3 regions of the Rhodococcus globerulus genome follow, and region 2 is predicted to be linked to each of the others. Evidence: riboswitches for the same ligand, from Rfam matches in the RefSeq annotation. Region 2 holds a riboswitch; each other region holds the start of a gene.
What was found. Region 2 has a riboswitch for cobalamin ahead of KYT97_RS22740 (CbtB domain-containing protein). Riboswitches for the same ligand answer to the same signal wherever they lie in the genome.
Positions count from the first base shown of each region.

Region 1 (4,524 bases), 2.7 Mb from region 2:
AATGCTCTTACCGTGCCGCGCGGAATGGAATGCGATGACGTCGGCCTCGCCGATCACTCGGGCAGCTTTGACGGTCACCAACTCCGGATCGCCGGGTCCGATGCCGACTCCCCACAACTTGCCTTCGCTCATTCTTGTTCGCTCGCAATCGCATTGACGACAGCCGCGGTGACGGCACTGCCGCCGCGTCGGCCTCTCAGTATCAAATGGTCTATGCCGCTGGGGTGTCCGATCAGCGCTTCTTTGGATTCTGCGGATCCGATGAATCCCACGGGTCCGCCGACGATAGCAGCAGGCCGCGGTCCGCCCGCCTCGATCAGGTTGAGGAGATGGAACAGCGCGGTCGGCGCATTGCCGATCGCGACCACGGCGCCTTCGAGTTTCGGGCCCCACAGTTCGATAGCCGCCGCAGAGCGTGTGTTGTCGATTGTGTTCGCCAGCAAGGGAACCTGCGGATCGCGCAGTGTGCAGATCACGTCGTTGTCGGCGGGCAGACGCTTACGGGTAATGCCGGCGGCGACCATGTTCGCATCACAGAAGATCGGCGCACCCGCTCGCAGGGCAGCCCTCGCGACGGTGACGACGTTGGGTGTGAACGCGATGTCGTCGACCAGGTCGACCTGACCACTCGCATGGATCATCCGCACAACAGCTTGCGAGACATCCGCCGGAAAACGGCTCAGGTCGGCTTCGGCCCGAATTGTGGCAAAGGACTGGCGATAAATTTCTGCGCCGTCACGGATGTACTCGATCATGGGGCACAGGATAGAGGTATCACTGATCGGTCTGATTCACCCGGTAACCGTCGGTCGTCGCAATCACGTCGGCTACTTTCGCGCGGGGGCGCCCGCAGGAACGGTCACAGCCCGCCCAGTGCTGCCGGCCTTCGATCGGTAGTGAGCCCTGCTCGACGGCTTCGATGGCGTCCGCCCGGACATCGGCGAGCGACTTCTCGCATCCAGGGCTTCCGGTGCAGGCTGTGACGTCGAGCCACGGCGAATTCTCGTCGAAGATCAAGCCCATCGGAGCGAGAACTCGCACCACCTGCTCGGCTGCGCCTTCGTCGAGATCGAAGATCATGATCGAGCGCCACGGCGTCACGACCACGGGTTTTTCGATGGCGGCGAGGAATTCGGCGAGTCGTGCATCCAGGAGTCCGAAGCGGAGTCCGCCGCCTAATGCGACGGTTCCGTCGCGTTGTTCGAGCCATCCGATCGACGGCCCCGCATCCGGGGCGAGGTCGACGGCACCGGCAAATTCCGCTGAAAGGCCCAGATGATCGATCGTTCGAGCGATTCCGTCTGGCACTTCGGCCAGTCGCCAGTGCTTGTCCCGAAGATTCAGGAACGCGTGCGCGGCCTCGAGGAGCAACGGCACAGCGTCGTCGACATGGACAAGGTGGTTCGTGCGATGCCCCGCGAGGACGAGTGAGTGCTCGGATTCGCTGTGGGCGTGCAGTCCGAAATCGCCGTGCAGACCGCTGATGTCGCCGCGGCCGTCGTCGAGTGTGAACAGTGTTCGTCCTGGTAGCTGCGCCAACGCGGGGTCCGACTGCACCGCCGCGTCAAGAGTGCGAACCAGCTCACGCACATCGGCGACACCCCCGATTCGGCCGGACAGCGGCGACGCCAGAATGTTGCGAACCCGCTCATGCGTTGCCGAGGGGAGCAAACCAGCGGACGCGATCCGGTCGGCGAATACGCGGGGGTCCTTGACGGCTCGGAGCTGAATATTCCCACGTGAGGTGAGTTCCATCTGACCGTTGCCCACGTCGCGGGCAGCCTCGGCCAGCGTTTGCAATTGGTGTGGAGCCAAAGCGCCGCCGGGTAGGCGCACGCGCGCCAACGGGCCGTCTGCGGCCTGGTGGACCTGCAGCGCTCCAGGGCACGCGTCTGGCTGAGAACGGTCTGTGGACATGGTTCAAGGGTACGACCGTGCAGAGCACGGACCCGCGACCGGTAGCATCACGGTCAACCAGTGACAGCAGGTGAGGAAACCGGTGAGATTCCGGTGCGGTCGCGCCACTGTGAGTGTGTACAAGCGGAAGTGTTTCCGTTCGTAAACACGAGTCAGACCCTCAACTGCTGTCCATGAAAGATCTTTTTCACGGGGCGCGAAACCCCAGGAAGGTTTCACCTGTGATTCTTCTGCTCTCGACGTCCGACACCGATCTGCTGAGCGCTCGCGCAAGCCAGGACAACGGAGACGGCGTTTCGTATCGCTGGGCAAACCCCTCCAGGCTGCTGGTTTCCGAGGATCTACCCGGCTTGCTCGACGGCGTCGATCTTGTGATCGTGCGCATCCTCGGCAGCCGTCGGAGCTGGGAAGACGGTCTGGACATGGTCCTGGCCAGTGGCCTGCCCGTCGTGGTGCTCGGCGGCGAACACGCGCCTGATGCCGACCTCATGGAGTGCTCGACTGTCTCCCCGGGCGTTGCGGCTGAAGCGCACAATTACCTGGCCGAGGGCGGCGCAGACAACCTGGCGCAGCTGCACCACTTCCTGTCCGACACAGTGCTGCTCACCGGTCACGGCTTCGAGGCCCCGACGCGGCTGCCGTCGTGGGGAATCGCTGAATTTGCCCCCGACATCAGCGACAACAGTGGTCCCGTCATCGCGGTTCTCTACTACCGCGCCCAGCACCTCGCCGGGAATACCCGCTACGTCCAGGCGCTCTGCGACGCGATTGCCGATGCCGGCGGCACCGCGCTCCCGATCTACTGCGCCTCGCTGCGCAGCGCCGAAGCCGAATTGCTGACCACACTTCGCCGGGCCGACGCCATGGTCGTGACGGTTCTCGCGGCCGGCGGAACCAAGCCGGCCACCGCATCCGCGGGCGGCGACGACGAAGCGTGGGACGTGGCAGCACTCGCCGCATTGGACGTTCCGATCTTGCAGGGACTGTGCCTGACCAGCAGCCGCGCCACCTGGGATGCCAACGACGACGGATTGTCGCCGCTCGATGTCGCGACGCAGGTTGCGGTCCCCGAATTCGACGGACGCATCATCACGGTGCCGTTCTCGTTCAAGGAAATCGATTCCGACGGACTGTCCACGTACATGCCTGATCCGGAGCGCGCAGCCCGCGTGGCCGGCATCGCGGTGCGTCACGGCAAGTTGCGTCATATTCCGACGCCGGAGCGCCGTGTTGCCTTGATGCTGTCGGCCTACCCCACCAAGCACGCTCGCATCGGCAATGCCGTTGGCCTCGATACACCTGCCAGCGCAATCGACCTGCTCACCGAAATGCGTAGCGCTGGTTACGATCTCGGACCCACCGACGGACCGGACTCGGTTCCCGGGTTGGCCGCCAAGGATGGCGACGCGCTGATTCACGCGTTGATCGCCGCAGGCGGGCAGGATCCCGACTGGCTCACGGCCGAGCATCTCGAGGGCAACCCGATCCGCATTTCGGCGGCGCGATACCGCGAGTGGTTCGCCACCCTGCCTGAAGATCTGCGCAGTGGTGTCGAGGAGCACTGGGGCGAAGCGCCCGGCGAGCTGTACGTCGATCGCTCGCAGGACCCGGACGGCGAAATCGTCATTGCGGCACTGCGATTCAACAACATCGTGCTCATGGTCCAGCCGCCGCGGGGATTCGGTGAAAAGCCTGTCGCGATCTACCACGATCCTGATCTGCCACCGAGCCACCACTACCTCGCCGCGTACCGCTGGATCGCTGCAACCCCGGATAACGGCGGATTTGGTGCCGACGCGGTTGTTCACCTGGGCAAGCACGGAAACCTCGAATGGCTGCCAGGCAAGACGCTCGGCATGTCCAGCAACTGCGGCACCGACGCCGCTCTCGGTGACCTGCCCCTTATCTACCCGTTCCTGGTCAACGACCCGGGTGAGGGAACCCAGGCAAAGCGTCGGGCGCACGCGACGCTCGTCGATCACCTGATCCCACCGATGGCCCGCGCCGAAAGCTACGGCGACATTTCCCGCCTCGAACAACTACTCGACGAGCACTCCAACATCTCCGCGCTGGACCCGTCCAAGCTCCCGGCCATCCGCCAGCAGATCTGGACCCTGATGCGGGCCGCCAAGATGGACCACGACCTCGGACTTGCCGAACGTCCCGAAGAAGACGTGTTCGACGACATGCTCCTGCACGTGGACGGCTGGCTGTGCGAGATCAAGGACGTCCAGATCCGCGACGGTCTGCACATTCTCGGCCGCGCACCCGAGGGCGACGCCGAGATCGAACTGGTCCTCGCGATGCTGCGGGCACGCCAGATGTGGGGCGGCGAGCAGAGCGTCCCAGGTCTGCGCGAGGCTCTCGGACTCAGCGAAGACGGCGACGAATCACGTAATCGCGTCGACGACATCGAAGAAAAGGCGCACGCTCTGGTTCGCGCGATGTCGGAAGCCGCGTGGAATCCTGCTGCGGCAGAAGAACTCAGCGACGACCTCACCGTCGTGAAGATCCTTCAGTTCGCCGCCACTGAAGTGGTTCCGCGCCTGCGACAGACGAACAACGAGATCAAGCAGGTCCTGCACGCGCTCGACGGCGGTTTCATCG
Region 1 covers NZ_CP079698.1:994,253-998,776, reverse strand. The annotation lists gene cobJ (precorrin-3B C(17)-methyltransferase) at 1-132, opposite strand, end outside; gene KYT97_RS04435 (precorrin-8X methylmutase) at 129-755, opposite strand; gene cobG (precorrin-3B synthase) at 775-1,917, opposite strand; cobalamin riboswitch at 1,969-2,099, shown strand; gene cobN (cobaltochelatase subunit CobN) at 2,139-4,524, shown strand, end outside.
Region 1: linked by a shared signal. The riboswitch ahead of cobN (cobaltochelatase subunit CobN) and the one ahead of KYT97_RS22740 (CbtB domain-containing protein) in region 2 are both predicted to bind cobalamin.

Region 2 (4,524 bases):
CACCGACGGGATACATTCTGTAGTCATGAGCCATACCTGCGTCTTCTGCAACATCATCTCGGCAGACGAGCCCGCAATTCGTGTTTTCGAAACCGAAACCGTGCTCGCTTTTCTCGACGCCCGCCCGGTCAGTCGCGGACACACCCTTGTTGTGCCCAAACGCCACGCCACCAACCTCGACGGACTCGAAAACCACGAGGGCGCAGAGATGTTCCGGGTAGGCACACTCATCGCCGGCGCGCTGCGGAGCTGCGACATCGCCGCAGACGGCGTCAACATCCTGGTCAACGACGGTCGTGCTGCCGGTCAGACCGTCTTTCACTCCCATCTGCACGTCGTGCCGCGACACAGCGGAGACAAAGCCAAGTTCGCAGCCGGGCTCCTGGCGAGGCGAGCCGTCGAACTCGAAGAAGCGGGAGCGTCGATCCGAAGTCAGCTCTGATCAACCAGGAACGCCGTCACTTCGTCGCGGTACCGGTCTGGTTGATCATCGTGGACAAGGTGACCGGCGTCGGCAATGCGCACATACCGAGTCCCCGGACGCTCTGCCATCTCGCGCATCTGGCCTTGCGGGGTAATCGTGAACTCACCCTCGACGAGAAGGGTGGGCACCTCGATTGCACTCCACTGATCCCAGAAATGTCGCGTGCCCCATTCTTCCGAGATATCGCGGAAGGTCGACACGTCACCGTGCAGGTACCACCCGTCGTCGCGGCGGTCGAACGAATCCAGAAAGTATTGTCCCGCAACCGGACCGAAGAATTCCTTCACCGCGTCATCGGTGGCAAACGGCTGCGGCCACGACGACACCATCTGAGCCCAGTCCTCCGCAGTGCGCCCGCGGAAATCCGGTGCCATGTCCTCGAGAACCAACGCACGCACTCGGTCCGGATGTGCGGCGGCAAAACACCACGCGTGCAGGGCACCCATCGAGTGCCCGATCACGATCATCGGCTCGTCGATGATCGTGACGGCCGACGCAAGGTCTTCGACAAAGGCCTCGGTCGTCAATTCTGCGGGCGCCGGCCGTCCGTGACCGGCCGCGTCGAACGTGTAGACGTGGCCGAACTCGCGAATCCAGGGCACATGGCGGCGCCACGTCCGGGCACTACCCATGAGGCCGTGCAACAACAGAATCGGCTGGCCGGTACCACCTTCGTCATGCAACACGAATGTCACCGTACGCGGTGGAGCCGCGCGGTAATGTCGCTTACATGGCAGTCGTGAAGATCAATGCAATCGAAATCCCCGAGGGCGCGGGCCCCGAACTGGAAAAGCGCTTCGCAGCACGCGCTCATGCCGTGGAGAACTCTCCCGGATTCCTCGGATTCCAGCTCCTGCGCCCCACCGCCGGAGAGAACCGCTACTTCGTGGTCACGCAGTGGGAAAACGAAGAGGCGTTCGCCGACTGGCGTGACGGCCCGGCCCGCGCAGCGCACTCGGGTGAGCGCGCCAAGCCCGTCGCCTCGGGAGCGTCGCTGCTCGAGTTCGAGGTCGTTCTGGACGTCCCCGCCAAGAGTTGATCCGTGATCGTGAAGGGTTTTGGTCGCCTAGCGAACAAAATCCTTCACGATTTTCGTGTGTTCACTGCTAAAGTGCGCTCTGTACACGCGATGGTCGACAGGAATCCGGTGAAAGCCCGGAGCGGTCGCGCCACTGTAATTCGAGGTGAAACCACCTCGACAGCCAGACACTCCGGCCATCGCATTTGACCTAGGGGACGCGAAAATCCCAGGAGGCTTCGATGGCACTCGCCTACTCTCCCGACTCGTCGATCGATTCGACTCGTCTTGCCTTCCTCGCCGCAGCTGTTGTGCTGTTCGCGATGCTGGCTCTCTACCTGGTCGGATTCGACCAGGGCGCAATCTCACGCACAGGCATGTACATGCATGAGCTGATGCACGACGGACGCCACTTGATGGGCCTCCCGTGCCACTAGTCGACAATTTCACGAAGCTTCTGATTCGTGGCTTGTTGGCTGGTTTGATCGCAGGCATCCTTGCCGGCGGAGTTGCATTTGTGCTGGGTGAACCGCACGTCAACGCTGCCATCGCGATCGAAGAAGCCAACAGTGCCGCCGGCGAAACTGCCGGACACTCGCACGGCGACGAAGAAGCTCCACTCGTCAGTCGTGACGGTCAACGCGCTGGACTCTTCCTCGCAACGTCGCTCGCGGGCTTGGCCCTCGGTGCCATCTTCGCCGTAGTCGCCAACTACGCGCGGCGGATCACCACCATGTCCGGACCGTTGTTGGTGATGGCCATCGCACTGGGAGGCTGGCTCGCCATCGAGGCGGTGCCCTTCTTCAAGTACCCGGCCAACCCACCAGCCGTCGGCGATCCCGACACGATCAACCAGCGAACCTGGCTGTGGCTCGCGACCGTGATCCTCGGACTGCTGGCCGTCACCGCGGCCGCCGCGGCGGCAAAAGCTGTATCCGCCCACGAGTTCCTCAGTGTGCGCGTCGCCGCTCCGGTGGCTGCGTTCCTTGTCATCGTGGCAATCGGTTACCTCTCGCTGCCCACGATCAACGAGGTGGGCGACGACTTCCCGGCAACTCTGCTGTGGGAGTTCCGCCTCTCGTCCCTCGCTACACAGGCAACCTTGTGGCTTGCACTCGGATTGGCATTTGCCTTCCTCACCGAGCGCGCGACCAAGGATGCCGATGTCGCGAAAAAGTTCGCCCTGCGCTGACCCTGCTGTGCGCCTTTGTTAACCACGGGCGGTTAACAAAGGCGCACAGCAGTTTGTTTTCAGCTCAGATGATGCACTTCCTGCAGCCCGTACACCGGCGTCGGAATGCCCTCGTAGCGCGCCTTCAACTGCAGCGCCAGATACAGCGAGTAGTGGCGAGACTGATGCAGATTGCCGCCGTGAAACCACAGCGCTTCCTGCTGCGTCGGCTTCCACATGTTGCGCTGCTCGCCCTCCCACGGTCCTGGATCCTTGGTGGTGTTCGACCCCAGGCCCCAGACCTTGCCCACCTTGTCGGCAGTGTCCTGACCGATCAGATCGGCCACCCAGCCGTTCATCGAGCCGTAGCCGGTTGCGTAGACCACCACGTCGGCCGGTAGTTCCGTTCCGTCTTCGAGAATCACGCTGTTCTCGGTCAGCTCACAAATGTTGCCGTGCGCGAGCTTGATGTCCCCGTTCGCGACCAGTTCGGCAGCGCCGACGTCGATGTAGTAACCCGAGCCGCGTCGTAGGTACTTCATGAACAGGCCAGAACCGTCGTCGCCCCAGTCGTGCTCGAAGCCGGCCTTTTCGAGGCGATCGTAGAAGTCCTTGTCGCGCTCACGGATTGCGTCGTACACCGGGATCTGGAACTCGTGCATGATCCGGTACGGCAGCGAACCGAACGTGAGGTCGGCCTTGTGTGTCGTCATACCGGCGGCGAGTGCGCGTTCCGAATACAGATCACCCAAGCCCAGATCCATCAGCGAATCCGACTTCACGATGTGCGTCGAACTGCGCTGCACCATCGTCACGTCGATGCCGTTCTCCCACAGAGCGCCGCAGATGTCGTGCGAGGAGTTGTTCGCCCCGATGACCACAACCTTCTTGCCCACGTACTGATCCGGGCCGGGGTGCTTGCTCGAGTGGTGCTGATCGCCCAGGAACTTGTCCTGCCCGGGGAAGGTCGGAACATTGGCCTTGCCGGACATACCGGTCGCCATCACCAACTGCTTGGGACGCAACGTCAGCTTCTCGCCGTTGCGGTTGACCTCGACGGTCCATTCCTGGGCCTTCTCGTCGAATGACGCCGACGTGCAGGTCGTGGAACTCCAGTACGGAACCTCCATGACCTTGGTGTACATCTCGAGCCAGTCGCCGATCTTGTCCTTGGGCGCGAACACCGGCCAGTTGTCGGGGAACGGCATGTAGGGCAGGTGGTCGTACCAAACCGGATCGTGCAGGCACAGGGACTTGTAGCGTCCGCGCCACTGATCCCCCGGCCGCTCGTGGCTGTCGATCACGATGGCCGGAACTCCGAGCTGACGCATGCGCGCTCCGAGCGCGATTCCGCCCTGGCCGCCGCCGACGATCACGACGTAAGGCTGTGTGGTGTAGCCGAGTTCGCGGTCCTCGATCTCCTTCTGTTCGGCCCAGGTGATGCGGTCCGGGTCTGCCCCGTGCTTCGCGCCGCGTGGCCGGCGGGTGCCCTTGCCCTCTTCGTGTCCCTTGAGTTCCTGCAATGACGTCAGCAGTGTCCAAGCAACAGGATCGCCGAGTTCGTCCTTGAGCCGAAGGTGTCCGTGCGCGCGGCCCGTCGAGGTCTCGAATTCGATCCAGGCCGACGTGACGCCGTCGGCTTCGTCGGGGGTCTCGGTGGTCCGGAATCCTGAAGGATCAGTGTCGTCGAGACGCTCGGAAAGCATGTCGGCAATCTGCTCGCGACCTTCGACGGTCTTGATGTTCCAGGTGAACGAAACCAAGTCTCGCCAGAAGCTGTCGAGGGCGAATTTTGCTGCGACCCGTTCGATGTCACGAGCGGCGAGCGCCGACTCGAAATCCGCCAGCCAG
Region 2 covers NZ_CP079698.1:4,989,358-4,993,881, reverse strand. The annotation lists gene KYT97_RS22755 (HIT family protein) at 26-442, shown strand; gene KYT97_RS22750 (alpha/beta fold hydrolase) at 433-1,170, opposite strand; gene mhuD (mycobilin-forming heme oxygenase MhuD) at 1,215-1,523, shown strand; cobalamin riboswitch at 1,598-1,718, shown strand; gene KYT97_RS22740 (CbtB domain-containing protein) at 1,745-1,939, shown strand; gene KYT97_RS22735 (CbtA family protein) at 1,930-2,694, shown strand; gene KYT97_RS22730 (flavin-containing monooxygenase) at 2,754-4,524, opposite strand, start outside.

Region 3 (4,524 bases), 3.1 Mb from region 2:
ACCGCAAGCAGTGACAACACGCGGAAGCGTCGCACGTTCATACCCAAGGCTGCGGCGCCGTCGTCGCCGGTCTGCAGGACGTCCATCCAACGCGCGCTGAGCAGCAACGCAACTCCGACGACAACAAGCGCGACGGTCGGGAAGATCAGCGTCGACCATCTCGAATCGCCGAATCCGCCTGCTATCCAGTGCATCACGGACGTCACGTGCCGATCGTCGGCCAGAACCAGAATGCAGAACGTGATGAGCGCCGAGAAGATCTGGGCCAGAGCAACTCCCACCAGGATGATCGCCGTGGGCTGAGGGTATCTGCCACCGATCACCAGGGCGAGGAACAGCGGGATCATCGCGCCGACAAAGGCCGCGACGGGAATCGTGAAAACGCCCAGGACACCGACACCGATACCCAGCACGGAAACCAGCACCACCATGAAACCCGCGCCGGACGACACACCGAGAAGGTACGGATCGGCCAACGGATTGCGGGTGACCGCCTGTGCCACCGCACCTGAGAGCGCCAACGACGCACCCACCACGGCAGCGGTGAGGGCGCGCGGCAGGCGGGAGTCGATCACTATCGACTCCCGCGCCGCCGTCCACCAGGTCTCGAAAGTCCCTGGCGCCAAGCGTGCTCCGACTATCGCCCACACGTCACCGACGGGAATGCGCACCGACCCGAACGACACCGCCAACCCCAGCATGGCTGCCAGGGCTACCAGCAGTCCGGCCAGCAGAGCGCCGTAACCGGAACGTGAAAGTGTCACTTCGCCGGGTCAGTGCCTGCAGTAGCAGCACCCGGATGGAAAGCGCTCGCAATGGTCTGTGCCGAGCGCACCAAACGGGAACTCTCGAAGAGATCGGCAAGAGGCACCACGACAAATCGGTTCTGCGCGACAGCCGGAGTGGTTGCCATCAACGGCTGGGACCGCAGGAAGTCGATCTTCTGATCCGCTGTCTTGTCTCCGTAGTCGATGACGACGATCGCCTGGGGCGCGCGCTCGGCAACAGCCTCCCAGCTTGCATCGATGTAGGGCTTGGCACCCTCGGAGAAGATGTTTGTCACGCCGGAGTACTCGGCAACCAGTTGCCCGACGCCGACGCCACCGATCGTGGTCGGAACATCCTCACCGCTGTCGTAGAAGAACGCGGATACCGGCGCGGCATCGCCGATCGACGCGCGGACTGCGTCAAGGCCAGAGCTGATCTGTTCGGCTACGGCGCGAGCGGAATCCTCGACACCCAAGACCCGGCCGAGTTGGGTGTAGTCGTTCTCGAGCAGTCCGATATCGGGGAAACCGGTGCCGCAGTATTCCGAGAAGAGGAAGGTATTGATCCCTTTCTCGGCAAACGCGTCGCGTGATCTTCCCTGCTTCTCGTTGAATGCGCTGGTCATTCCGCCGACAACGAAGTCGGGATCCACGTCCAGAATCTGCTCGGCGCTCGGGAAGGTATCGGACAGACTGGGGATCTTATTGAACTGTTCGGCGGTCTCCGCGGTGGGCGGGTTGTCGCTGTATGCCCGTCCGACAATGCGGTCACCCGCGCCGATCTCGATAAGTGCTTCGGTGACATGGCCGTTCAAGGACACAATTCTCTGCGGCGGCGAATCGAAGACCAGTTCACGGTCGCAATTGGTGATGCTGACCGGCTGAGCGAACGACTCCGTCGACGCAGAGTTTTCGGTTGCCTCACCTTTCGAACAACCGGCGGCCATCAACGCAGTCGCGATCAACACGACAACGGCGCGGGTGGGGGAAATCTTGAGTGACACGGGACCTCGCAAAAGGGCTCAGAGCCACGAATGAGAATCCTGGGAGAACACCCACCACGTATAGGGAATCCGCGGGCAGTGCTCTCGCTGGACTTCCGGTTCGTAGACCACGACGAATGGATGTCGCACACCACGCGGCGGGCATTCGGGCTCATTCGTTCTCGATGATTCGAGAACGAACCTACCGTTGCGGGTCAGCGCCGGAATTGGACCGGCTTCCCCCACACGCATGGCTTGCAAGTGCTTCCAGCAGTATGCCTGACACATCCGAACCGAATCGCAGGCGGCCTCGCCGCGTACATTCCGGACTCTCTCCAGAGCACGGTATTCCGCCACGGACCTCGAAAAAGGATTAGCATGCGGTACCACCGAAATTCGGAAACTCTGGACAGATCGGAATAGACGTGAAAAAGATTCTGAATTCCCTTTCCGAGGACGAATACGTGTTGATCCTCGAGACCAAAAAGGATCAGATTGCCGAACTCGACGAAGACGAACTGATCGCCCTGCACACGCGCATTCGTCGAGCCCGCAACAAGTACACAAAGTTGTACCGACGTGCGGGTTCGGCAAAAGTGGCCGAGAAGAAGGGACGCGGATCCGGTAAGTCGGCAAATGCGCGCAACGCCGGCAAAGCAGAAGTTTTCGAAGACGCGCTCAGCAGAGTGAGCCGCCGGCTGGCAGCGGTCTCGCGCCAGAGCGCCCGAGAGCTCAAGGACGAGCGGCTGGGTCGCGCTCGCAAGGACGCACCGTCCTTCAGCGACATCGACACGGGTAACGGAAAGGTCGCGTCCGCGGGCAAGGCTCGCGTCGACGAAACTCGTAGTTCTCCGGGCAAGAAGAAGTTCGAAGCGTCCAGTATCGCCGCCGGTGCACGGCGTCAGGCCAAGAAGGACAATCGCTGACTCCACGCACCAGGTATTAGCCGATGTTGCCGCTGAACGTGACTTACGTTCAGCGGCAACGGTGTGTCATGCCCAGAATCCCTCCCCGGATACAGAATCCCTCCCCCCGATACAGTCGGTACGGCCATGTCCGAAAATTTCACCGGAGTTGATCAATGACACGCTGGGCCCAAACCGTCGTTTCCCGAAAATGGTGGGTGCTCTCGCTCGCAGTTCTCATCGTGCTGATCAGTGGCGTGTGGGGTCTCGGAGTATTCGGAAAGCTCAGCCAAGGAGGGTTTGTCGACCCGGGTAGCGACTCCGCGAAGGTCGCAGCAATCGTCGAGGAAAACCTCGGACCGCAAACCGCGGACATCATTGCGATCTACACACCGACCGACGGCCGAAGTCTCGACGACATCGGCCCGGCGGTGACAGCCACCGTCGACGAATTCACGGCCAACGTCCCGACGGCCTCGGTGAAGTCGTATTGGACCGCCGACGCCGCGACCAAGGCAAATCTGGTCTCCAACGACGGAACGATGGGCGCGGTTGCCATCACCTTGGCACCGGATTCCGGAGTCACCTCCGCCACTTTTTCCGATCTGCTCCCCACGCTCGAAGTGGAAGGCGCGCAAGCACAATTCGCTGGAAACACGGTAGTCGGTGTCGCCTTCAACACCACGCTGGAGAAGGATCTTGTTGTCGCGGAGGCCATAGCCATCCCGATCACCCTCGTGTTGTTGGTCTTCATCTTCGGCGGTCTTGTCGCTGCAGCCGTACCGGTTTTTGTCGGAGTTCTGAGCGTGCTGAGCGCCTTGGCCGTACTGCGAGTTCTGACGTCGGTCACCGAGGTCAGTTCGTTCTCGATCAACGTGGCCTCACTGCTGGGGCTCGGCCTTGCCATCGACTACGGATTGTTTGTCGTCGGGCGATACCGCGAGGAACTGAACTCCGGTTCCGAACCGGGTGCCGCAGCCACCCGCACGGTCCTGACGGCCGGTCGTACCGTGATGTTCTCGGGGCTGCTGCTGATCTGCGCGTTCAGCGGCATGCTCGTGTTCCCCCAAGCTGTGATTCGTTCACTCGGGTTCGGCGCCATCGCCGCCGTGCTGAGCGCGGCAGTACTGTCGCTGACCGCGGTACCCGCCTTGCTTGCCATTCTGGGCCACCGCATCAACTCGTTGACGTGGCGCAAGGGCGCAGCCCAACGCGGAGAAGAACGTTCACGCAGGTTCTGGGGTCGCGTCGTCACGTGGGTGATGAAACGACCTGTTGCCGTATCGATCACGATTGTCACCCTGCTTCTCGTACTGGCGTCGCCGCTGCTGGGCGCGCGACTTGGCGAACTCTCGTACACCGCATTGCCCACCGACGACCCCGCTCGTACTGCAATGGACACGCTGGTCAACGAATTTCCCCAGACCGGGAACGGCGCAACACTGATCCTGCAGGCGGAGGGCGATACCGTACTCAACCCTGCCGAAGGCACGGCAATAGCCGAAGCCGCAAGCCAAGTCGAGGGCATCGCGCAGGCTACCGTCGTCGCGAGCACCAACTCGCTGATCGCAATCCAAGCGTTCTACAGCGAAGGATCCACGCCGCAGTCCCAAAGTGACGCTGTCACCGACCTACGCGAGATACCTGCGCCCGACGGCGCCGAATTATTGGTCGGCGGCGGGCAAGCCACCGTCGACGACGGCAACAACGCTGTCCTGCACTGGTTGCCGGTCATGATTCTGATCATGGTCGGTTCAACCCTGATTCTGCTGTTCCTCGCCTTCGGATCAATTGTGTTGCCCATCAAGGCTGTGCTGATGGCTGCCTTGAGCTTGGCAACCACCTTCGGCGTCCTCACCTTCGTCTTCC
Region 3 covers NZ_CP079698.1:1,921,884-1,926,407, forward strand. The annotation lists gene KYT97_RS08785 (FecCD family ABC transporter permease) at 1-764, opposite strand, end outside; gene KYT97_RS08790 (ABC transporter substrate-binding protein) at 761-1,714, opposite strand; cobalamin riboswitch at 1,890-2,017, opposite strand; gene KYT97_RS08795 (hypothetical protein) at 2,176-2,676, shown strand; gene KYT97_RS08800 (MMPL family transporter) at 2,832-4,524, shown strand, end outside.
Region 3: linked by a shared signal. The riboswitch ahead of KYT97_RS08790 (ABC transporter substrate-binding protein) and the one ahead of KYT97_RS22740 (CbtB domain-containing protein) in region 2 are both predicted to bind cobalamin.